DNA from 2 places in the Brachybacterium sacelli genome. Region 2 is predicted to be linked to the other one. Evidence: predicted binding sites of a transcription regulator. Region 2 holds the regulator's gene; the other holds the start of a gene.

Region 1 (11,285 bases), on a different contig from region 2:
AACCGCTGGTCGCCGAACGCATCAGCTCGCTGCGACTCGTCCTGGGGTCCTGACCGGTTCGAGCGACAGGAGCGCCCGCGACGGCGGGGGATGGGCCGCGGGCGCGGGCGTCGGGTGCGTCAGGAGACGCGGCCGGTGTACTTCTCTCCGGGGGCCTCTCCCGGGGCGTCCGGGAAGGGGAGCGCCTCGGCGAAGGCGAGCTGCAAGGAGCGCAGTCCGTCGCGCAGCGAACGAGCGTGCTCGTTGCCGATCTCGGGAGCGGCGGCGGTCACCAGACCGGCCAGCGAGGTGATCAGCTTCCGCGCCTCGGCGAGGTCCTGGTACTGACCGGTCTCCTCGTCCTCGGCCAGACCGACCTTCACCGCGGCGGCGCTCATCAGGTGCACGCAGGCCGAGGTGATGATCTCGACCGCCGCGACCTCGGAGATGTCGCGCAGCGCCTCGGCGGAGTCCTCGGCCTGGCCTGTGATGTCGTGGTCGTGCGTGACGTTCATGGAAGTCCTTCGTGCTCAGGGGTGCGTGGTCACCGGCGGTGACCACGGCGGGAACAGGTGATGGCCGCTCGTGCGACGGTCGGTCGTGCCGTGATGCCGGGCTCAGCCGCCCAGCGGGAGGATGCCGTCGCCGGCGGAGGCGTTCTCGGCGAAGTCGATCTCCACCTCGGCCGGCTCGGAACCGATCGGGACGTCGTAGACGAGGTGGAAGGTGGCGCTCTCGCCGGGTCCGACGGTGCCATAGGCCTTGCCCTCGCCGATGTGCTTGCGCGAGGCGTCGGAATCGGTCTCGTAGGTCTCGCCGTCGGCGGTCCGCAGCGTCTCGTGGCCGTCGATCGAGACCGTGGCGTCGGTGGCGTTGTCCACCTCGAGGGTGACGACGACGAACTCGCCCTCTGCCTCGACGGCCCCGGCACCCGCGTCGCCGACCGACTGCACGCCCGGCTCGGTGCTCACCTCCCGGACGGTCACCTCTCCGATCGCGACCTCGCCGGCGGCGCTGTCGCCACCGTCCGCGGTGGCCTCGGGGGCTGCGCCCTCGGAGGGATCGGGACTCAGCGCGCGATAGGCGAGGATGCTGCCACCGATGGCGACGACCAGGATCAGCGCTGCGACCACGGCGAGGGAGGCGATCAGCACGCGAGGTCGACGGGAGTCGGGATCCGCCTCGGTCTTCGGGGCGGGGCGACGATTAGGCCGCGCCGGGCGCGGGGGAGGCGTCGGGAACCCCTCGGGCACCGGCCGCAGCACGGCGCGCGGTGCCGTGCCGGGGCGCAGGCCCGTCTCCGGGTGCAGGCCGGACGCCGGAGGCGTGCTGGTGCGGGGACCCTGGCCCGGGGCGTTGCCGGCAGCGACGCTGTCGGCGTCCTCGACGATGCCGTGGTCGGCGACGCCCTCGGGCGTGGCGCCGGAATCGGCTCCGCGGCCGGGATCGGGGTCGGTGGCGTAGCCGGCGCCGGTGCTTCCCGGGGGAACCGGATACGCCCCGTCGGTTCCCGTCGGCGGCGTCTCCTCGTTTCCCGCCGGCGGCGGCGCCCCGTATCCGTACTCCTGGGTGGCCCCCGATGACGCACCGGGCCCGCCTGACCTGGACGGATCCGAAGCATCGGCCGCCGAGGGGGACGATCCGTCACGCGGATCGGGCTCCCCGGAAGTGTCGCGGTCGATACCCACCCGATCTCCTCGCTGGTCGCAGCACGTGGACGCGACGCACATCACCTGGACTGCGCGGACGCTCCTGCTAGGATAGACGACTGGAACAGGTCGAAACCCTCGTCACGTCGTTCCTCAAGTGGAGTCCCTTCCCACCTCGCAGCAACCAGCTCGCGCTTCCGGGCCGAGCGAACCGCAGCCGGGTCAGTATCGCCGTCGGGCCATCGTGCCCGATCGTCGGGCCGCAGTGCCCGACAGACGCTCCGGCGCCCGGCACCTTGGGGCCTCCGCATGAAGCGGGGGCCTTCGTCGTGTCCGACTCGAACCAAGGTGAGGAGCCAACATCAGCGAACAGCGCATCAACGGTCAGATCAGGGTCCCCAAGGTCCTGCTGGTCGGGCCCGCCGGCGAACAGGTCGGCGAGGTCCGTGTCGAGGACGCCCTGCGTCTCGCCGCGGAAGCAGATCTCGACCTCGTCGAGGTCGCACCCGGCGCGAACCCGCCGGTCGCCCGCCTCATGGATTACGGCAAGTACAAGTACGAAGCCAACCTGAAGGCCCGCGAGTCGCGGAAGAACCAGGCGAACACGGTCCAGAAGGAAATCCGGATGGGCCTGAAGATTGACACCCACGACTACGAGACCAAGCGCCGCAATGTTGAGAAGTTCCTGGACGGCGGCGACAAGGTCAAGGTCATCATCCGCTTCCGCGGGCGTGAGCAGTCCCGTCCCGAGCGGGGCGTGAAGCTGCTGCAGCGTATGGCCGAGGACGTCGCCGAGTACGGCTTCGTCGAGTCCCATCCGCGGCAGGACGGCCGCAACATGGTGATGGTCTTCGGGCCTCACAAGAAGAAGGCCCAGGCCATGGCCGAGGCCCGCAAGCGCAAGACTGACGCCGAGAAGGCTGCCGCCCGGAACAAGGACGACTCGTCCGACTCCGCGGCCGATGCCGGCTCCGGCACCGAGTCCTGAACGTACGAAGGAGAACAGGCACATGCCGAAGAACAAGACCCATTCGGGGACCAAGAAGCGCGTCCGCGTGACCGGCTCGGGCAAGCTCATGCGGGAGAAGGCGAACGCTCGTCACCTCCTGGAGCACAAGTCCTCCTCGCGCAAGCGCCGTCTCGGCAGCGACACCTCTGTCGACAAGGCCGACGTCAAGCGCATGAAGAAGCTGCTGGGCCGCTGATCGCCCACGCGGGAGCACGCCTCCCGCGCCCCTGAACTTACGATCGAAGGAGTATCACGTGGCACGCGTGAAGCGGGCGGTCAACGCCCAGAAGAAGCGTCGGGAGATCCTCGAGCAGGCCAGCGGTTACCGTGGCCAGCGCTCTCGTCTGTACCGCAAGGCGAAGGAGCAGGTCCTTCACTCGCAGACCTACAACTACCGTGACCGCAAGAAGCGCAAGGGCGACTTCCGTCAGCTCTGGATCCAGCGCATCAACGCCGCCTCGCGCGCCAACGGACTCACCTACAACCGCCTCATCCAGGGCCTCGGCCTCGCGGGTGTCGAGGTCGATCGTCGCATGCTCGCCGAGCTCGCGGTCAACGACGCCCCGGCGTTCGCCGCCCTGGTCGAGGTCGCCAAGAACGCCCTCCCCAAGGACGTCAACGCGCCGGCAGCCTGACATCGCGTCGCACCACGCGATGACCGAGCGCCCGGATCAGTCGCCGATCACCTCCCCCCGCTCCGAGCGGGTGCGGACGGTGGCGGCACTGGCCGGGCGCTCCGCGCGTCGCAAGCTCAGCCGGTTCCGCATCGAGGGACCGCAGGCGGTCCGCTCCCTGCTCAGGGACCGCCCTGATCTGGCGCTCGAACTCTTCGTCACCGCCCGCGCCGCGGCGGACCACCCCGAGCTGGCCGATCTCGCCGGGGCCGCGAGCGTCCCCGTGCACGAGGTCGAGGACCGCATCCTGCGTGCCATGGTCCGCGAGAGCGGCGACGGCGGCGAGGCCCCCGACGGCGCCGGAGCGCTGGTCAGCCCGCAGGGAGTGCTCGCTGTGGGCACCCTTCCCGCGCCCGACCCGTCCTTGGCCCTCACCGCGGTCAGGGACCTCCCATCGCTGCAGCCCGTGATGGTTCTCGTGCTGCACGAGGTGCGCGATCCCGGCAACGTCGGGACCCTGATCCGCACCGCCGACGCCGCGGGCGCCGATCTCGTGGTGCTCACCCGCACCAGCGCCGACCCCTACGGGCCGAAGGCAGTGCGCGCCTCGGTGGGCAGCCTGTTCCACCTCCCCGTCCTCACCGGTGCCGACGGCTCCGAGATGCTCGCGGCACTCGCCGATGCCGACATCACCGCGGCCGCCACCAGTGGCTACGCGCAGGCCGAGCTGTTCACCGCCGACCTTCCCGAACGTATCGCCTGGATCCTGGGCAACGAGGCCCGCGGCCTGGATAGGGCCACCCTGGACGCGGCGCCGCTGTCGGTCCGCATCCCGCTCGCAGGGCGCGCGGAGTCCCTGAACGTCCACACCGCGGCGACGGTCTGCCTGTTCGAGTCCCTGCGACGTCGGCAGGCGGGGGCATGAGCAGAGGCGGGAGCATGAGCAGTCGCGCCCTCCGGATCGGCGCTCTCGCCCTCCCCTTCCTGCTGGTCCTGACCCTCGCGAGCGCCCTCATCGGTCTGCTCGCCACCGGGGCCGCCCGACCTGCGACCCTCGTTCCCGCGTCGCCCCTGGTCACCTGGGGGACGCCCGTCGTGCGCGCCCTGCATCATCTCGGGCTGCTGCTCGCCGTCGGGGCCGGCGGCACCGCCGTCCTGCTCCTGCCCGGGCCGTCCCGTCGCGAGGTGACGACGCTGGATCCGGTGCGCCGCCGCACGGTGCGGCTCGGCGCGGCCGGTGCCCTGCTGTGGGCCGCGGCCTCGGTGACGCTGGTCCCGTTGGGCGGTCTCGAAGCGGCCGGGGCGGACTCGGGCCTGAACGTGTGGGACATCGCGCTGGGCGGGGACCTCGGCCGGGTGCAGCTGATCATCGGCATCGCGGCGGCGCTGTCCGCCCTCGCCTATGCGCTCGCCCGCTCTACCGTCCTGGCCTGCTGGGGTCTGGCCTTCGCCGGGATCGGCGTCGCCTCCCTGGGCCTGGCCGGTCACGCCGGCGCGAGCCTTGACCACGTCAACGCCGTCAACGCGATGGTGCTCCATCTGCTCGCCGTCTCCGTCTGGGTGGGCGGGCTGCTGCTGATCGGTCTGATCGCCCCGTGGCTCGGCGACGAGCGACTGTCGACGACGGTGCACCGCTTCTCCCCCTGGGCGCTGGCCGCGGTCGCCTCGCTCGCGATCAGTGGCCTGCTCAGCGCCTCGATCCGGATGTCCACCTGGGGCGAGCTGCTGACCACCGGCTACGGCCGCGTGGTGCTGGCCAAGGCCGTCGGCCTGATCACGCTGGCTTGCCTCGGAGCCGTGCAGCGGCGCCGGCTCGACGACCGGCTGCGCTTCCGCCACCTGGCCGCGACCGAGGGCGTGGTGATGGCGGCGGTGATCGGCGCCTCGATCGCGCTGGGCCGTTCCGCGCCGCCGGTGCCGCAGGAGATCCCTGCCGAGGGCGACCTGAGGATCCTGTCGCTGGTCGGGTACCTGGCGCCGGAGCAGGAGTTCGGCCCCAGCACGATGTTCACGCTGTTCCAGCCCGACTGGATCGCGCTGGCGCTGGCCGCGTCCCTGGCCGCTCTGTACGTGACCGGCGTGGTGCGGCTGGCCCGTCGCGGGGACTCCTGGCAGTGGCACCGTACGCTCGCCTTCGTGCTGGGCTGTGTGGCCCTCGCCTGGGTGACGAGCGGGGGAGCGGCCGCCTGGGGTCGGTTCCGCTTCGACGCCCACATGGTCCAGCACATGGCGATGATGATGATCGTGCCCCCGCTGTGGGTGCTCGGCGGGCCCGTCACCCTGCTCTCGCGGGCCGTCGCCCCGCGCACCGACGGCTCCCGCGGGATCCGGGAATGGGTGCTCGCGGGCCTCCACTCCCGCTACTCGCGGCTGGTCTCCTCGCCGCCGGTGGCCGGCCTCCTGTTCGCCGGATCCCTGGTGGTCTTCTACTTCTCGCCGCTGTTCGAGGCCGCGATGTACACCCACGTCGGCCATGTGCTGATGGTGGTGCACTTCTTGGCCACGGGCTACCTGTTCGCCTGGGTGCTGATCGGGGTGGATCCGTCCCCCAGGCCGATCAACCCGATACTGAAGCTGATCACACTGCTGGTCACCCTCGCCTTCCACGCCTTCTTCGGGGTGGCGCTGGTGTCCGCGACCTGGTTGATCGCCCCGGACTGGTACGGGGAGCTCGGGATGTACTCGGCCGAGCAGCTCCAGCTGATCCAGGTCCGCGGCGGATCGATCATGTGGGCGGTCTCCGAGATCCCCACCCTCGGCTACGCGATCCTGATGGCCACGATGTGGATGCAGTCCGAGGACCGTCACGCCCGCCAGTACGACCGCAAGGCCGACCGCGACGGTGGGGCCGAGCTCGAGGCCTACAACGCCTATCTCGCGCGGCTGCGGGGAGAGGTACCGCCGACTGCGGAGGCTCCGCGGTCCGGGCAGGGGGCGCAGGCTGCCGCAGGTTCTCCGACGGTCGCCGTCCAGCAGGACGCGCAGGACCAGACGGATCCGTCCGTGACCCCCGACCAGCAGGGTGAGAAGGACCCCACGGACCCACCCGCGTGACCTGCTCCAGGGCAGCGCCGTGCCAGACGTGAACGGCCGGGGATCGGCCCCGGGGACGAGACGCCGACGCGCTGATCGGGTCCCGTAGGCAGGTCAGAACGGCGGCGGCTTCTCGGGCGGATGGAGCTCGCCGCCGCGGCCGATCCACCATCCGGCCTCGCCATCGGGCCCGGCGGCCTCGTCACCGGGGGAGAGTCCCCGTTCCTGGACCTCGCGTCGTCCTCGCGCGCTCTCCTCGCGCATCCGTCGCCTGGTCTCGAACTGCTCCCAGGCGGCGGTCATCTCCGCGATGACCTGATCGGTGGCGAGGTCGCGTGCGTCCTCCTGCATCGTCATGAGCATCCCCGACACGTCCCACCAAGTCTTCCCGGCCGGGTCATCGCGCACGGGATCGAGCAGGCCCAGGGTCTTGAGCCGGTGGTGCTCGCGGCAGAGGTCGTGCAGGTTCTCCACCGCGGTCCGCCCGCCGGTGGACGGGTCCTCGTGGTCGAACTCCTCGAGGTGGTCCGTCTCCGCCAGCCACGAGGTGGGTCGGTTGCAGCCCGGCACGGCGCAGACGGGATGGCGAAGGCGGAGGTGCTCCAGCTGCTCGGCGCTCGGACGGTAGCGATCCGCAGCGAGGGGCAGGAAGCGGCCGGAGGTCGGGTCGGTGAGCACCCTGTACCAGGTGCTCTCGCGCCCGGCGAGGTCGCGCGCCATCGCAGCCGGGATCGGCGTGGTGCCGTCGAGCACGCCGGGAGCGTCGGATTCCCCGAGCAGCGTCATGAACGGGACGGTCACGTTCACGCGGAACCGGGTGGTGGGCACCTCGACCCCGTCGGTGTCGAGAACGGCGCCCATCAGCACCGTGTAGCGGGTCCCGGAGATCGTCGGGACCTCCCCGGTGCTCTCGATGACGCCCCCGGGGTCCGCGGGCAGCGGGGTGCCGTCCTCCAGGGCGGCCAGCTGGGAGTTCTTCACGGCGTGCGCGGCCTGATCGAGACGACGGCTGAGATCCAGCACCTCGGGGATGGGACCGATGACGCGCAGGCAGCCGGTGCCATCAGGGCGCGGCGGATCGAGGACCACGCGGCGTCGGGCCTCGGGCGATGCGTGCTCCGGGAGCGCGCTGTGGGAGGTCGCCGCGGTGATCAGGTGGCCCAGGCGGAGGGAGAAGGCCTCGGGGCTCACGGCGAGGTCCGCCAGCGTGAGCGCCTCGTCGACCTCCCGCACGGCATCGTCCTCGAGATCCCCGGTGCGCTCGAGAAGTCGCTCGAACCACGCCACCGGGAAGTCCCCCTCGCCTAATCGCTCGAGGCTGCGGTGGAGGAGGACCCCGACACGGTGCGATTCGCGGATCATGCGGGCGGCCTGCACCCTCGTGCAACGCAGGGCGAGGGAGACGTGCAGCTCGTCCATGGCGGCGCCGTCCCTGTCGAGCTCGGGACCCAGCGGATCCTGCGAGGACTCGATCACGACGCGGTATCGCTCGGCGAGACGGCAGGAGTCCTGCCTGCCGCTGTCCCACAGCTCCGCCAGCTTCTGCGCCGTGTGCGGGGAGCGGTCCAGGCCGGCTCGGCGGACGCTGTTGCGGGAGATCGCCGCACGGCGTCGCGTGCGCGCCACGGCCTTCTCCCGCGCTGCATCCGCCTCGGGACCGGCAGGCGCGAGGAGGAACGGGGCCGAGCTGTCGTCGAACTCGCCCATCGCCTCTCGCCTCCTCGCAGTCCTCGGCGGGAGCTGCCCCGCCGCCTCGTCGAATATGTGACCTATTCTACCGCGAGGGGTGTGACGACTGAGCGATTGTGGAAAACCCGTCACGGGTTCTGACCTGCTGCGACAGGCGATCGAACACCTGGACGATCGGCGCGGCGCATACATATCCGCCGCAGGGAGGGTGAGGTGCTGACCGACCCGACGTCGTACGGCGGCGGTCGCGCTTCTGCGACCGCCGCCGTACGACAGCAGGCGTGCTCATCAGGAGCGAGGTCCCTGAGCCCTCGCATTCATCGGGCCCCTCACAGCCATTCGCCGCGAGCGGCCTCCTTCTCGGCGCCGATCGTGGTGTCGGGGCCGTGGCCCGTGTGCACCACCGTGTCCTCCGGCAGTGCGAAGAGGCGCTCGCGGACCGACTGCTCGATCGTCTCGCGCGAGGAGAAGGAGCGTCCGGTGGCCCCGGGTCCGCCCTGGAACAGCGTGTCCCCGCTGAACACCGCGCCGAGCTCCGCGACGTAGTAGCAGGTGGAGCCGGGGGAGTGGCCAGGGGTGTGCAGGGCCTCGAGGTCCACGCCGGCGATGGTGAACATGTCGCCGTCGGTGACGTCGCCGTCCCAGGGGAGATCACCGTGGGTGAGCTGCCAGACCTCGCGATCGGCGGGGTTCAGCAGGATCGGCGCCTCGAGCGCCTCGGAGAGCTCTGGGGCCATCCGGACGTGGTCGTCATGCGCGTGGGTCAGCAGGATGCCGACGCACTCGCGCTCTCCCACCAGGTCACGGACCGTCGACACGTCGTGCGGGGCGTCGAACACGACGCACTGCTCGTCATCGCCGAGCACCCACACGTTGTTGTCGACCTCATGGGTCTCCCCGTCGAGGCTGAACGTGCCGGAGGTGGTGGCGTGGTCCAGGCGAGCGCTCATCGGCCGACCACCGCCACGGTGCGCAGGGTGTCGCCCTCGTGGAGGGAGTCCAGGGCCGCGTCGACCCCGGGCAGGTCGGTGCGTCCGGTGACGAAGCGGTCCAGCGGCAGACGGCCCTGCAGGAACAGGTCCGTGAGGTAGGGGAAGTCGCGCTCGGGCAGGCAGTCTCCGTACCAGGAGGACTTCAGCGCGCCGCCCCGGCCGAACACGTCCAGCAGCGGCAGCGTGATCTCCACGTCCGGCCGCGGGACCCCGACCAGCACGACGCGACCGGCGAGGTCCCGCGCGTAGAACGCGGTCTCGTAGGTCTGCGGGATGCCGACGGCGTCGACGACGAGGTCCGCGCCGTTGCCGCCGGTGAGCTCCTGGACCTTCGTGGCGACCTGCTGCGGGGAGAGGTCCTTGGTGGCCAGGGTGTGGGTGGCGCCGAGCTCCTCGGCGGCCGCGAGCTTCTTCTCGTCCACGTCCAGACCGATGATCGTGGTGGCGCCGGCGAGCTCCGCTCCGGCGATCGCCGCGCAGCCCACGCCGCCCAGGCCGATCACCGCGATGGACTCCCCGCGCTGGACGGCACCGGTGTTAAGCGCGGCGCCGATGCCGGCCATGACGCCGCAGCCGAGCAGTCCGACGACCTCTGCCGGGGCCTCCGGCGAGACCTTGGTGCACTGGCCCTCGTGGACCAGCGTCCTCTCGGCGAAGGAGCCGATGCCCAGCGCCGCCGTCAGCTCGGTGCCGTCGCTCAGCGTCATGGGCTTCGACGCGTTGTGGGTGGCGAAGCAGTACTGCTGCACACCCTTCTTGCAGGCACGGCACTCGCCGCACACGGCGCGCCAGTTCAGCACGACGTAGTCGCCGACTTCCACATGGGTGACGTTCTCGCCGACCACGGAGACGCGGCCGGCGGACTCGTGGCCCAGCAGGAAGGGGAACTCGTCATTGATGCCGCCGTCGCGATAGGCGAGATCGGTGTGGCAGACGCCGGTGGCCTCGATGTCGACGACGACATCGTTCGGCCCCGGGTCCGGCACGACGATGTCGACCAGTTCGGCGGGCTGCTTCTCGGCGTGGGCGACGACGCCCTTCACGGTCCAGGACATGCTGGCCTCCTTCGAGGTCGGGGTTCCCGGTCAGCCTATCCGTGAGCGGTGGTGCGGTGCCCGTCGTCGGCCGGGATCCGGGGCGGCGCGAGCGGTGGCCGCGGGCCCGCTGCAGGCATGGCCGTCGTCCGGGCCCCGGGGCTCCTAGAATGGTCCGCGGTGCCCGCCTTCCGGTGCCCGCGCACCCGTGACCACTGAGGACCTCAGCCGACGAAAGCGATGCCCGTGTCCGACACATCTCCCACGCCCGAGGCGCCCCAGATCGACGAGGCGACCATCACCGCCGCGATCGATGCCGCGCTCGCGGCGATCGCCGCCGCCCCCGACACCGCCACCCTGAAGCAGGTCCGGACGGAGCACGTCGGCGATGCGAGCGTGCTGACGTCCGCGAACCGCGCGATCAAGGATCTGCCCAAGGACCAGAAGGCGGCAGCCGGCAAGCTGGTGGGCCAGGGCAAGGGTCGTGTGCAGAAGGCGCTGGCCGCCCGCCAGGCGGAGCTCGCGGCCGCCGAGGAGGAGGCCGCGCTCGCCGCCGAGACCGTCGATGTCACGCTGCCGACGGATCGGCGGCCCCGCGGTGCCGCGCACCCGTTGACGACGCTCACCGACCGGATCGACGACTTCTTCGTCGGGATCGGCTGGGAGGTCGCCGAGGGCCCGGAGATCGAGTCGTCCTGGCTGAACTTCGATGCGCTGAACGCGGATCCCGAGCATCCGTCCCGTTCCCTGCAGGACACCCTGTACGTCGCGCCCGAGGGCTCGGGGATGCTGCTGCGCACCCAGACCTCGCCGGTCCAGATCCGCGCGATGCTCGAGCGCGGCGCCCCGCTGTATGTCATCTGCCCCGGCACCGTATACCGCGCGGACGAGATCGATGCCACCCACTCGCCGATGTTCCACCAGGTCGAGGGGCTCGCGATCGACGAGAACCTGACCATGGCGAATCTCGTCGGGACCCTGGACGCCTTCGCGGCCCATCTCTTCGGCGGGCAGCCCATCACGCGGCTGCGCCCCAACCACTTCCCCTTCACCGAGCCCAGTGCCGAGATGGATTTCCGCTGCTTCAACTGCGAGGCACGGCTGGGTCCGGACCATGACGCCGACCCCGCCTGCCGGGTCTGCGGCGGCACCGGCTGGATCGAGATGGGCGGCTGCGGCATGGTCCACCCGAACGTGCTGCGCGCCGCGGGGGTGGACCCCGACCGGTACCAGGGTTTCGCCTTCGGGCTCGGGATCGAGCGCCTGCTCATGCTCCGCAACGGGGT
Region 2 (11,285 bases):
CCCGCACTACGTCGAGGACCGCACCGTCCAGATCGGACTCCGCCTCGAGCGCGCCGACCTGCACTCCCGCATCGCCCACCGTGTGCACCGGATGGTGGACCGCGGGCTGCTCGAGGAGATCCGCGAACTGCGCGGACGGGGCCTCGACCAGGGCCCGACCGCGCGGCGCGCCATTGGGTACGTGCAGGGACTGTCCGTGCTCGATGGCGCCATGAGCTGCCAGGATGCCGTCGAGTCCACCGTCGTCGGCACGCGCCGCCTGGTACGCAAGCAGGACACCTGGTTCCGCCGCGATCACCGCGTGCGATGGATCGACGCGCTCGGGGAAGTGCACGGCGAGGACGGGGGAGTGCTCGAGCGGGCCCTGCAGGCGATCGAGGCGGGCGTCACGGCGGAGGCTCCCGGCGACGGCACAGGTCCTAGGCTCGTGCCATGACCGAGAGTTTCCGATTCACCAAGGGTCACGGCACCGAGAACGATTTCGTGCTGCTCGACGACCCCGACGGGCTGCTGGACCTGGACGCGCAGCAGGTCGCCGCGCTCGCCGACCGTCGCGCCGGCATCGGTGGCGACGGCGTGATCCGTGCCGTCCGCACCCGGCGAGCCGGCATCGACGCCCCGCCGGACGCTCCCGAATGGTTCATGGACTACCGCAACGCCGACGGCTCCGTCGCCGAGATGTGCGGCAACGGGGTGCGGGTGCTCGCCGCGCACCTGCAGCGCGCCGGGCATGTGGAGGAGGACCGCTTCGCGATCTGGACCCGGGCCGGCGTGCGCACCGTCGAGGTCCTCGAGCGTCCCGCGACCGAGGGAGCACCCTGGTCGGTGCGCGTGGGGATGGGGGCCGGCCGTCTCACACCCGCCGCCCGTACCGTCGAGATCGCCGGGACCGTGCTCGAGGCCGCCGACGTCGACATGGGCAACCCCCACGCCGTCGCCTTCCTGCCGCCGGAGCTGGTGCTCGAGGAGCTCGACCTGCTGCACCGACCCGTCCTCGACCCGGAGCCTGCCGGAGGCACCAACCTCGAGCTGGTCACCACCCGGGGGGACCGTCACGTGGCGATGCGGGTGCTCGAGCGCGGCGTGGGCGAGACCCGCTCCTGCGGGACGGGCGTCGCGGCCGTCGCGGTGGCCGCGGCAGAGCGCGCCGGCGACCGGACCGGCCGCCCCTGGACCGTCGAGGTGCCCGGCGGCACGCTGGAGGTGGGCTGGACCGACGGCGGAGACGTGACCCTGACGGGTCCGGCCGAGCTCGTGGCCGACGGCGTCCTGCTCGCCTGACCGAGACCGCCCGGCCTCAGCGCCTGGGCCCGACCTCCAGCACGCGGAAGCCCTTGGCGCTGGCCACCTTGGCCACTTCCCGGTCCGGAAGCTGCTCGCCGAGCCAGCGGGCCAGCGGATCCGCTCCGAGATTCTTCCCCACCACCAGGGCCGCGGTGCCCTGTGGTGACAGCTGCGCCGTCCAGCGCAGCAGCAGGTCGTGCAGGGCCGGCTTGCCGATCCGGATCGGCGGATTCGACCAGATCGCCTCGAACTCCAGGTCCCCGGGCACCTCCTCGGGCGCCGCCACGTGCACGTTCGCGACGCCGGCCCGCGCCGCGTTCTCGACGGTCAGCGCCCGGGCCCGTGCACTGACGTCGACCGCCCACACCTCCGCCTCGGGGTGCACGAGCGCCGCGGTCAGGGCGATGGGCCCCCAGCCGCAGCCCAGGTCCAGGATCCGACCGCCCGCGGGCGGCTCGGTGAGCACATCGAGCCGCCCCAGCAGCACGGAGGTGGCCTTGTCCAGTCCGTGCCCGCTGAAGACCGACGCGCTCGAGGTCAGCTCGAGATCGCGCTCTGCCAATCGCACCGACAGCGGGAAGCGCCGGTCCTCGGTCGCCGGGGAAGGGGTGAAGTAGTGCTCGTCCACCTCAGCAGGATACGGACCCCACCGTCGCCTCCGCCCCGCCGCCGGCTCCGCCCAGCGCAAAATCACTCGACCACCGGGGCCCGGCGTGGGATTGTGGAGGAACCGCTCGTCCCCGACGCAAGGAGTGCCCCGATCGTGCCCATCGCCTTCCATCCCGAACCCGACTCCGACGCCGACGTCGACGGGACCACCACGGGAGGAACCGGGGCCGCGGCGCACACCGACAGCACCGACGGTGCCCGGCCCGCAGATGCCGCCCCGACCTCCCGTCGACGGGACCCGCTGACCGAGCGGATCCTCGCCCGCGGGGACGACTCGGTCGCCGCCGTCACCTACGGCTCCGACTCCGACGGTGCGCAGTACGACCTGGCCGACCGCCAGGCTCTGCGCCGCGTGGCGGGGCTGTCCACCGAGCTCGAGGACGTCACCGAGGTCGAGTACCGCCAGCTCCGCCTGGAGAACGTCGTGCTCGCCGGCCTGTACACCTCGGGCGACACCGCCCAGGCGGAGACCAGCCTGCACGAGCTCGCGGCGCTCGCCGAGACCGCTGGCTCCCAGGTGCTCGCCGGTGTGCTCCAGCGCCGCGCGCATCCCGATCCCGCCACGTTCCTGGGAAAGGGCAAGGCGGCAGAGCTCGCGGAGGTCGTCGCCGAGCACGGCGCCGACACCGTGATCGCCGACGGCGAGCTGGGCCCCGGCCAGCGCCGCGCGCTCGAGGACATCGTCAAGGTGAAGGTCATCGACCGCACCGCGCTGATCCTGGACATCTTCGCCCAGCACGCCAAGTCCCGCGAGGGCAAGGCCCAGGTGGAGCTCGCGCAGCTGGAGTACCTGCTGCCGCGGCTGCGCGGCTGGGGCGAGTCGATGTCGCGACAGGCCGGCGGCCGGGTCGCCGCCGGCGGGGCAGGGATGGGCTCGCGCGGACCCGGTGAGACCAAGATCGAGCTGGACCGCCGCCGCATCCGCGACCGCATGGCCAAGCTGCGCCGCGAGATCACGGCGATGACCCCGGGCCGAGACGCCCAGCGCGCCGATCGCAAGCGCAACCGGGTGCCCGCGGTCGCGATCGCCGGGTACACCAACGCGGGCAAGTCCTCGCTGCTGAACCGCCTCACCGGTGCCGGCGTGCTGGTCGAGAACGCGCTGTTCGCGACCCTCGATCCGACGGTGCGCCGCTCGCAGACCCCCGACGGCCGCGAGTTCACCTATGCCGATACCGTCGGTTTCGTGCGGCACCTGCCCACCCAGCTGGTGGAGGCCTTCCGCTCCACCCTCGAGGAGGTCGGGGACGCCGACCTGCTGCTGCATGTGGTCGATGCCTCGCATCCTGATCCCGAGGGACAGATCCTCGCCGTGCGCACCGTGCTCGGCGAGCTCGAGGGCTTCGACGTCCCCGAGATCGTCGTGCTCAACAAGGCGGACCTCGCCGAGCCCGAGACCCTCGCGCGCCTGCGCAGCCAGGTCGGGGAGTCGGCGGTCGTCTCCGCCCGCACGGGCATGGGCGTCGAGGAGCTGCGCGAGCTGATCGCGGAGCGCCTGCCGCGGCCCGCGGTCGAGATCGACTTGGTGGTGCCCTACTCCCGCGGCGACCTGGTCTCCCGGGTGCACACCACCGGCGAGGTCATCACCGAGGAGCACGTCATGGAGGGCACGCATCTGCATGCCCGCGTGGATGAGGCGCTCGCCGCAGAGCTGCACGGCGCGGCCTGACTAGGCGGGGGCGACGGCGCGGATATTCTGAGCCGATGACCACCGCCACCGCTCACCAGGCCGCCCCGGGGGCCGCCGACATCCAGCTGTCGACCCTCATGGACGCGGCGGTCTCGGCGATCGGCGGCACCCGACGGCCGGGCCAGCAGGCCATGGCCGAAGCGGTGGAGACGGCCATGTCCGGTGGTCGTCACCTGCTCGTGCAGGCCGGCACCGGCACCGGGAAGTCGCTCGGGTACCTGGTGCCCGCGCTGCGCCACGCCCTGGTCAGCCGTCGGCCCGTGGTGATCTCCACCGCCACGATCGCGCTGCAGACACAGATCGTGCGCAAGGACCTGCCGCGCCTGGTGGAATCCCTCGCCCCGCACCTTCCGCGCACGCCCACCTTCGCGCTGCTCAAGGGGCGGGCGAACTACCTCTGCCGCCACAAGCTCGACGGCGGTTACCCGGTGGACATCGATCCCGGGGCGCTGTTCGCCGAGGCCGCAGCCGATCCCGCCCGCGGCGGCAGTGAACGCCTGGGGGACCAGGTGCGTCGCCTGCGCGAATGGGCGGAGGAGACCGAAAGCGGCGACCGCGACTCCCTCGAGGACCCCGTCGCCGACCGCGCCTGGCGGCAGGTCTCCGTCACCGGATCCCAGTGCCTGGGGGGCACCTGTCCGATGGTGGAGTCCTGCTTCGCCGAGCGCAGTCGGGAGATCGCGCGCGAGGTCGACATCGTGGTGACCAACCACGCCCTTCTGGCCATCGACGCCTTCGACTCACACGGCATCATCCCGGACCACGACGTCGTGGTCTTCGACGAGGCGCACGACCTCACCGGACGCGTCACCGGCGCCGTCACCGAGGTCCTCACCCCGGGGATGCTGCGCGGGACCGTGCGCGAGCTGCGCAGCCTGGGGGTCGCGGCGATCGCCCTGGACGACGCCTCCGAAGAGCTGCGCGAGTCCCTCGAGCTCGCGCCGGACGGCCGAGTGCTCGGCGACCTGCCCGAGCGCCTCGCCGATGCCATCGGGCAGCTGCGCGTACAGGCGCGAACCGCCCACTCCGACGCGAAGGACGCCGGCGAGGACGGCTCCGCGGCCACCGCCGGCACCCGCAAGACGGTCCGGGCTAACCTGCAGGAGATCATCGACGTCTGCGAACGGCTCACGGCGCCGGGGGAGGACGACGTGGTCTCCGTCTCGCACTCGCAGGCCACCGGGCGCTCCAGCATCCAGGTGGCCCCGCTCAGCGTCGCCGCGGCGATGCGCGGTGCGATCCTCGAGGACCGCACCGCCGTGCTCACCTCGGCGACTCTCGCCCTCGGGGGCCATTTCGAACCCGCGGCGGGCGAGGTGGGGCTGGCCCGGGCCGATCGGACGGGCGAGGACCAGGTGCCGCCGGGAGACGATGCCGGCGCCTGGGCCGGTCTCGACGTGGGCAGCCCCTTCGCCTACCCCCGCCAGGGGATTCTCTACATGGCCCGCCATCTCCCGCAGCCCGGCCGGGACGGGCCCTCGCCGGCGATGCTCGACCATCTCACCGATCTCGTGGAGGCCTCCCGCGGTGGCGCGCTGTGCCTGTTCTCCTCGCGGCGCGGGGCGGAGCTCGCCGCCGAGCACGTGCGGGCGCGTCTCGACCTCACGATCGAGGTCCAGGGCGAGGACTCGATGGCGAACCTGGTGCGGAAGTTCCGCGATGACGAGGATGCCTCCCTGTTCGGAACCCTCACGCTGTGGCAGGGGGTGGACGTCTCGGGTCGCTCCCTGCGCCTGGTCACCATCGACCGGATCCCGTTCCCGCGGCCCGATGACCCGCTGACCTCCGCCCGCCAGGAGCGGATCGGCCGTCGCGGCGGCAACGGCTTCATGGCGGTCTCCGCGCAGCACGCCGCCCTGCTGCTGGCGCAGGGGGCGGGCCGCCTGATCCGCACCGACGAGGACCGTGGCATGGTCGCCGTGCTCGACCCGCGCCTGGCCACCGCCCGGTACGGGGGCTTCCTGCGGGAGGCGATGCCGCCTCTGTGGCCGACGGCGGATCCCGAGGTCGCCCTCGGTGCCCTGCGCCGCCTCGCCGAGGCGTGAGGCGCACGTGCCCGAGGAACTGAGCGCGGGACCCGGCGGCGCGGTGACGCGTCAGACCGCGCGCAGCACCGCGACGACCTTGCCGAGGATCTCGGCGTGGTCGCCCAGGATGGGCGCGAAGGCGGGGTTGTGGGGCATGAGCCACACGTGGTCATCGCGCTGGACGAAGGTCTTCACCGTGGCCTCCCCGTCGATCATGGCCGCGACGATCTCGCCCTTCTCGGCCGCCTGCTGACTGCGCACCACGACCCAGTCGCCGTCGCAGATGGCCGCGTCGATCATCGAGTCGCCGACGACCTGCAGCAGGAAGAGGTTCCCGTCGCCGACCAGACGCGAGGGGAGGGTGAAGACGTCCTCGACCTGCTCCTCGGCGGTGATCGGCACCCCGGCCGCGATGCGGCCGACCACGGGCACGGTGACGGATTCGGGGGCGATGTCGGGCACCGGCACGGGCGCGGGGGCGCCGTCGTCCTCGGGCATCACGACCTCCATGGCCCGCGGACGCTTCGGATCCCGGCGCAGGAAGCCCTTGCGCTCGAGCGCCTGGAGCTGGTGCGAGACCGAGGACGAGGAGGTCAGCCCCACCGCGTCACCGATCTCCCGCATCGTGGGCGGGTACCCGTGATCGGCGATCGCATCGTTGATGGTCTCGAGGACGAGGCGCTGGCGACGGGTGAGTCCCGCGGTGGCGGGATCGGCCGGGGCGTCGCCCCGCGACCGGATCGGCTGGGGGGTGCTCGGCGTCATCGTGCGGGCCTCCTGGCTTCGTCTGTCGGACCCTCGCGGTTCCGTTGTCCTGTCGCCCAGCCTAGGGCGGCGCGCACCCGATGCCAAACAGGTGTTCGAGATTCCTCTTGCGTGTCGCGCCGCCCTCCGGCTACAGTCGCACAAAGATTCGATCGAACAGGAGTTCGGACATGCCTACGGAAACCGCCCCGGTCCTTCCTTTCCCGCAGCACCACGACCAGCGCGATGCGCAGCCGTCTCGAGCGGATGTTCGACTCGAGCCCACCCGGCGGGGCCGCGCCCTGCTGACTCTGGTCGCATTCCTGCTCGGTCTGCTCGTCGCCGGCACGCTGCTGCTGGTGCTCGACGTGCCCACCGCGCTCGCGGGTTCCGAACCGGAGCATCCCGTGACCGTGACGGTCGAGGCGGGCGACACCCTGTGGGGCTATGCCGAGCAGTTCGCCCCCGCGCAGATGAGCGAGCAGGAGTACGTCGCGGCGGTGCGCAGTCTCAACCAGCTGCCCACCGGTCGGGTCACGGCCGGTCAGCAGATCGAGCTGCCGGCCGTGGAGGCCCTCGCGCGCTGACCGTGGGGCGTGCCGGTATCCTGACCGGATGCACTGCCCGTTCTGCCGCCATCCTGACTCCCGGGTCGTGGATTCGCGCACGTCCGACGACGGCGCGACCATCCGGCGCCGTCGCCAGTGCCCGAACTGCTCGCGGCGCTTCTCGACCTCCGAGACGGCCTCCCTGTCCGTGCTCAAGCGCTCCGGGGTCAGTGAACCGTTCAGTCGGACGAAGGTGATCTCCGGCGTGCGCAAGGCGTGTCAGGGGCGTCCCGTGAGCGACGACGAGCTGGCGCTGCTCGCCCAGCGGGTCGAGGAGACCATCCGCGCCAGCGGCCAGGCGGAGGTCGACGCCCACCAGGTGGGCCTGTCGATCCTCCAACCGCTGCAGGAGCTCGACCTGGTCGCCTACCTCCGGTTCGCGAGCGTCTACCAGGACTTCGACTCGCTCGAGGACTTCGAGAGCGAGATCGCCCGACTGCGGGCAGAGTCGGCGTCCGCCCGCGCCTGAGAGTCGGGCATTCCGGCTAAAGGACCATAGTTTCCGGGATTCTTCACAGATCGGTTCGAAGGGGCCGTCGGCTGTGCATAAGATATCCCTCGTGCACTCACGCAGTGCACGACCGATCGGCGGTCGCGGAGGGGAAGCCGCGGCCGCCGATCCCTGTCTCAGGAGGGCGCGATCCCCTCGGGCAGATCGCGGGAATGGACCACGCCGAGATGATGGGTCGTCCTGGTCATCGCCACGTAGAGATCGCCGGCGCCGTGGTCCTCGAGCAGCTCGGCCGGTTCGAGGACGATCACGCCGTCGAACTCCAGCCCCTTCGCCTCCTGCGCAGTCATGACGGCGACCTCGTCGTCCACGCCGGAGGATCCGGCGCCCGCCCGTGGCACGTCCTCGCGACGGTGCAGCTGCGCCAGGACCGCCTCGACGCGCTCGGCGATCGTGATCACGGCCAGCCGCCCGACATTGTCCGCGTACGCGGCAGCGACGGCCTCGGCCGTGCGCTCGGCGAGCTCGGTCGGCCCGGCCCGTTCGATGAGCGGATCGCGGTCGCCCTCTCGCACCGAGCTGACCTCGGTGACCGGCAGCCGATGCGCCTGGGCCATCGCCACGGCCCGGTCCATGATCCGCCGCGGGGTGCGGTAGTTGACGCTCAGGTGCTCGACCTGCAGCCGGTCCTGGATGTACGGGCCCAGGGCGTCGCTCCAGGACGAGGTGCCGCCGGCCGAGGAGGTCTGGGCGACGTCCCCGACCACGGTGAACGACTTCGTGGGGGCGCGCCGCATCAGGGCGCGCCAGCTCATGGGGGAGTGCTCCTGGGCCTCGTCGACCACGACGTGCCCGTAGGTCCAGCTGCGCTCGGCCGAGGCGCGCTCGGCGAGGGTGCGGCCGTCGCGGATCTGGCTGACCTGGTCGGCGAGGTCCTCGGCGCGCACGATGCCCGAGGTGTCGATGTTCTCGATGACCTTGCGGGCGTAGTCGACGTCGGCCTCCCGGCGGTCGGCGGCCTCGCGCGCCCGGGCCTCGGACGGTGCGGCGTCCTCGCCCAGCAGCTCGGCGACCTCGTCGAGCAGGGGGACGTCCTCGACGGTCCAGGGGGCGTCCTTGGCGCGGACCAGCAGATCGAGACGATCGGCGAGGGCCGGTGGCGCCGCGGCGCGCACGCGGTCCTCCCGCGCCAGCAGCACCCGCAGGAATCCCTGCGGCGTGTAGGGGAGCCAGGCGAGGTTCAGCTGACGCTTGACCTCGGGATCGTGGCGCAGGTCGGACAACAGGCCGGGACGGTCCTCGGGGACGACGGTGCTGCCGCGTGCGACAAGTGCCTCCTCATAGGCCTCGACCAGGCGGTCCATCGCGGCGCGCACGAACACGGCGCGGGCGGCGTTGTGCGGCTTGTGCGTGGCGCGGGCCTCGCGCCGGGCGGCGCGGAGAGCGTCTCGGGTCAGAGTGATCGGCGTGCCGTCGATCCGCAGCTCGATGTCGGCGGAAGGGACGATCTGGCGCTGCTTGACCGCGCGCGCGAGCAGCTCGGCCATCGCCACGTCGCCCTTGAGGCGGGCCACCTCGTCGGTGTCGTGGAGGAAGGTCTCGATGCCGGGGAACAGCTCGCCGGGGGTCAGCATGACCACGCCGGACTCCCCGAGGCTCGGCAGCACTCGCTCGATGTACCGCAGGAACCCGGGGGTCGGGGCCATGATCAGCACGCCGGTGTGCTCGAGCCGACGGCGATGGGTGTACAGCAGATAGGCCGCACGGTGCAGGGCGACGGCCGTCTTGCCGGTGCCGGGGCCGCCCTGGACCACGAGCACGCCACGGTTGGTGGAGCGGATGATGCGGTCCTGCTCCGACTGGATGGTCGCGACGATGTCGCCCATGCGCCCGGTGCGCTGGCCGGAGACCGCCGCCAGCAGGGCTCCCTCTCCCTGCAGCACCACGTCGTGGTGGTCGCCGTCGAGCACCGTCTGGTCCAGGACGTCGTCCTCGAGCCCGATCACGGTGCGTCCGCGGCTGATCAGGTGGCGGCGCAGCCGGACGTTCAGCCGGTCGGTGCTGGTGGCCTGGTAGAAGGCGGCCGCGGCGGGTGCGCGCCAGTCCACGAGGAGCTGCTCGCGATCCGCGGTGAACAGTCCGATGCGGCCGATGTAGCGGCGGGCGGCGTCGTCCGTGTCGAGCCGGCCGAAGACGACGCTGCGGGCGACGGAGCGCAGCAGGGCCAGGCGGTCCTCGTACAGCGCCATGAACGAGTCCCGTTCGGACCGGTTCTGGTGTGTCGAGGCGTGCTGCGAGGCCTGGATCCGCTCCAGATTGCCCTCGACCTGTTCGATGAGCTCATCGAGCCGCGCGTAGAGCCGGTCCGCGTAGGCCTGCTCGCGCGCGATCTCCCGGGCGATCTGCTCTTCCGCGTCGTCCACGGACCTGCCCCCTTCGACGGTTGATCCTCCCGCCGCCCAGGAGATTCCCGGGGTCGGCGAAGCACGGTGGTCCATTATGGTGGACAGGCCTGGATGCACGTGCCATCCGGGGCACCCAACCGGCCACGAGGGAGGAGACGCCGATGCGTGACCCACGTGACCTGTACCGGTACGAGGACGCCGAGGTGCTGGCGGCGGTGCCGCGCACCGGTCTGACCCTGGTCCACGCCCTGCCGGGCCTGGTCGACGCCGGCAACGCCTGCCGGATCGCCTCCACCTACCTGCGCGACGAGCTGCGGCATCTGCGGCTGGTCACCTTCGACATGGACGAGCTGCTCGACTACCGCGGCTCCCGCCCGCAGGCGGTGTTCGACGGCACTTCCTACACGAGCGTCGACATCACCGAGCTGACCCTGTCCCTCATGTACGACGAGGCCGACCGTCCGTTCCTCTTCCTCGACGGGCCGGAACCCGACCTGCAGTGGCGGCGCCTGTCCGAGGCGCTCATCGATCTGGTCGAGTTCTTCGACGTGGAGCGCGTGGTGGGCATGCAGGCGGTGCCCATGGCGGTCCCGCACACCCGTCCGATCGGGCTGATCGCCCATGCGAACGACCCCTCCCTGCTGGGGCGGCCCGGGGCGCGGCCGACGCCGGCGCCCGGCACCACCCCGGGGACCGACGGCGAGGAGGGCTCCGAGATCGTGGTGCCGGCGGCGTTCGGCGCTCTGCTCGAGCACCAGCTCGGACGCGCCGATCACCCGGCGATGGGCTACGCGGCCCAGATCCCGCACTACCTCACGCGGACCGACTTCCCGGCCGGGGCACTCGCCCTGCTGCGCCGGGTCAGCGATGCCGCCGGGCTCGACCTGCCGCTGGTGCACCTCGGCGACCTCACCGATGCGGCGACCGTCGCCCTGCAGGGGACGCTCGAGCAGAACGGGGAGGTGCGGCAGATCGTCAGCGCCCTCGAGGAGCAGTACGACTCCCTGAGCGAGGGCGGGGCCGCCTCCTCGCTGGCGACCACGATGGATCTGCCGACGGCGGACGAGATCGGCGAGCACTTCGAGCGGTTCCTCGCCGATCACGACGGCGACTGGCCGGACGATCCCCGTCAGCTGTGACCTCTCGGCGGTGCCGGTCGCGCCGAGTTGTTACTGCTTCGTGATCGCTGATCGCCGAACTCCGTGTGAACGAGGACACTGTCATGACAGAATGGCGGCGTTGCGGTGATGCAGGTCCGGCAGGACAGTCCGTCGATGGTGCCTCGGCACAGCAGTACGGCTTGCACCTGACGCCACCCGCCTCGGCGGGGGACGGCTTCACGCGGCGCCGCGATCGCGTACCGCGATCGTTGATGGACGACACAGAAGGTGACAGGTATGGCACAGG

What was found. Region 2 encodes LexA, which represses DNA repair genes until DNA is damaged. Its sites were predicted from a motif close to TCGAACANNTGTTCGA; they were not measured.
Region 1: the regulator LexA is predicted to act here: its motif matches at 8,132-8,147, upstream of JOF43_RS17020 (HNH endonuclease signature motif containing protein).

The regions. Positions count from the first base shown of each region.
Region 1 is NZ_JAGIOD010000002.1:605,547-616,831, forward strand. It holds gene JOF43_RS16980 (SseB family protein) at 1-53, shown strand, start outside; gene JOF43_RS16985 (DUF1844 domain-containing protein) at 120-494, opposite strand; gene JOF43_RS16990 (DUF4352 domain-containing protein) at 597-1,667, opposite strand; gene infC (translation initiation factor IF-3) at 2,038-2,616, shown strand; gene rpmI (50S ribosomal protein L35) at 2,639-2,833, shown strand; gene rplT (50S ribosomal protein L20) at 2,892-3,272, shown strand; gene JOF43_RS17010 (TrmH family RNA methyltransferase) at 3,292-4,176, shown strand; gene JOF43_RS17015 (bifunctional copper resistance protein CopD/cytochrome c oxidase assembly protein) at 4,191-6,305, shown strand; gene JOF43_RS17020 (HNH endonuclease signature motif containing protein) at 6,399-7,991, opposite strand; gene JOF43_RS17025 (MBL fold metallo-hydrolase) at 8,303-8,923, opposite strand; gene JOF43_RS17030 (S-(hydroxymethyl)mycothiol dehydrogenase) at 8,920-10,020, opposite strand; gene pheS (phenylalanine--tRNA ligase subunit alpha) at 10,246-11,285, shown strand, end outside.
Region 2 is NZ_JAGIOD010000001.1:2,359,445-2,370,729, forward strand. It holds gene miaA (tRNA (adenosine(37)-N6)-dimethylallyltransferase MiaA) at 1-436, shown strand, start outside; gene dapF (diaminopimelate epimerase) at 433-1,281, shown strand; gene JOF43_RS10625 (class I SAM-dependent methyltransferase) at 1,298-1,912, opposite strand; gene hflX (GTPase HflX) at 2,048-3,622, shown strand; gene JOF43_RS10635 (ATP-dependent DNA helicase) at 3,658-5,688, shown strand; gene lexA (transcriptional repressor LexA) at 5,740-6,435, opposite strand; gene JOF43_RS10645 (LysM peptidoglycan-binding domain-containing protein) at 6,606-7,001, shown strand; gene nrdR (transcriptional regulator NrdR) at 7,030-7,491, shown strand; gene JOF43_RS10655 (HelD family protein) at 7,650-9,896, opposite strand; gene JOF43_RS10660 (PAC2 family protein) at 10,040-11,017, shown strand; gene JOF43_RS10665 (cold-shock protein) at 11,276-11,285, shown strand, end outside.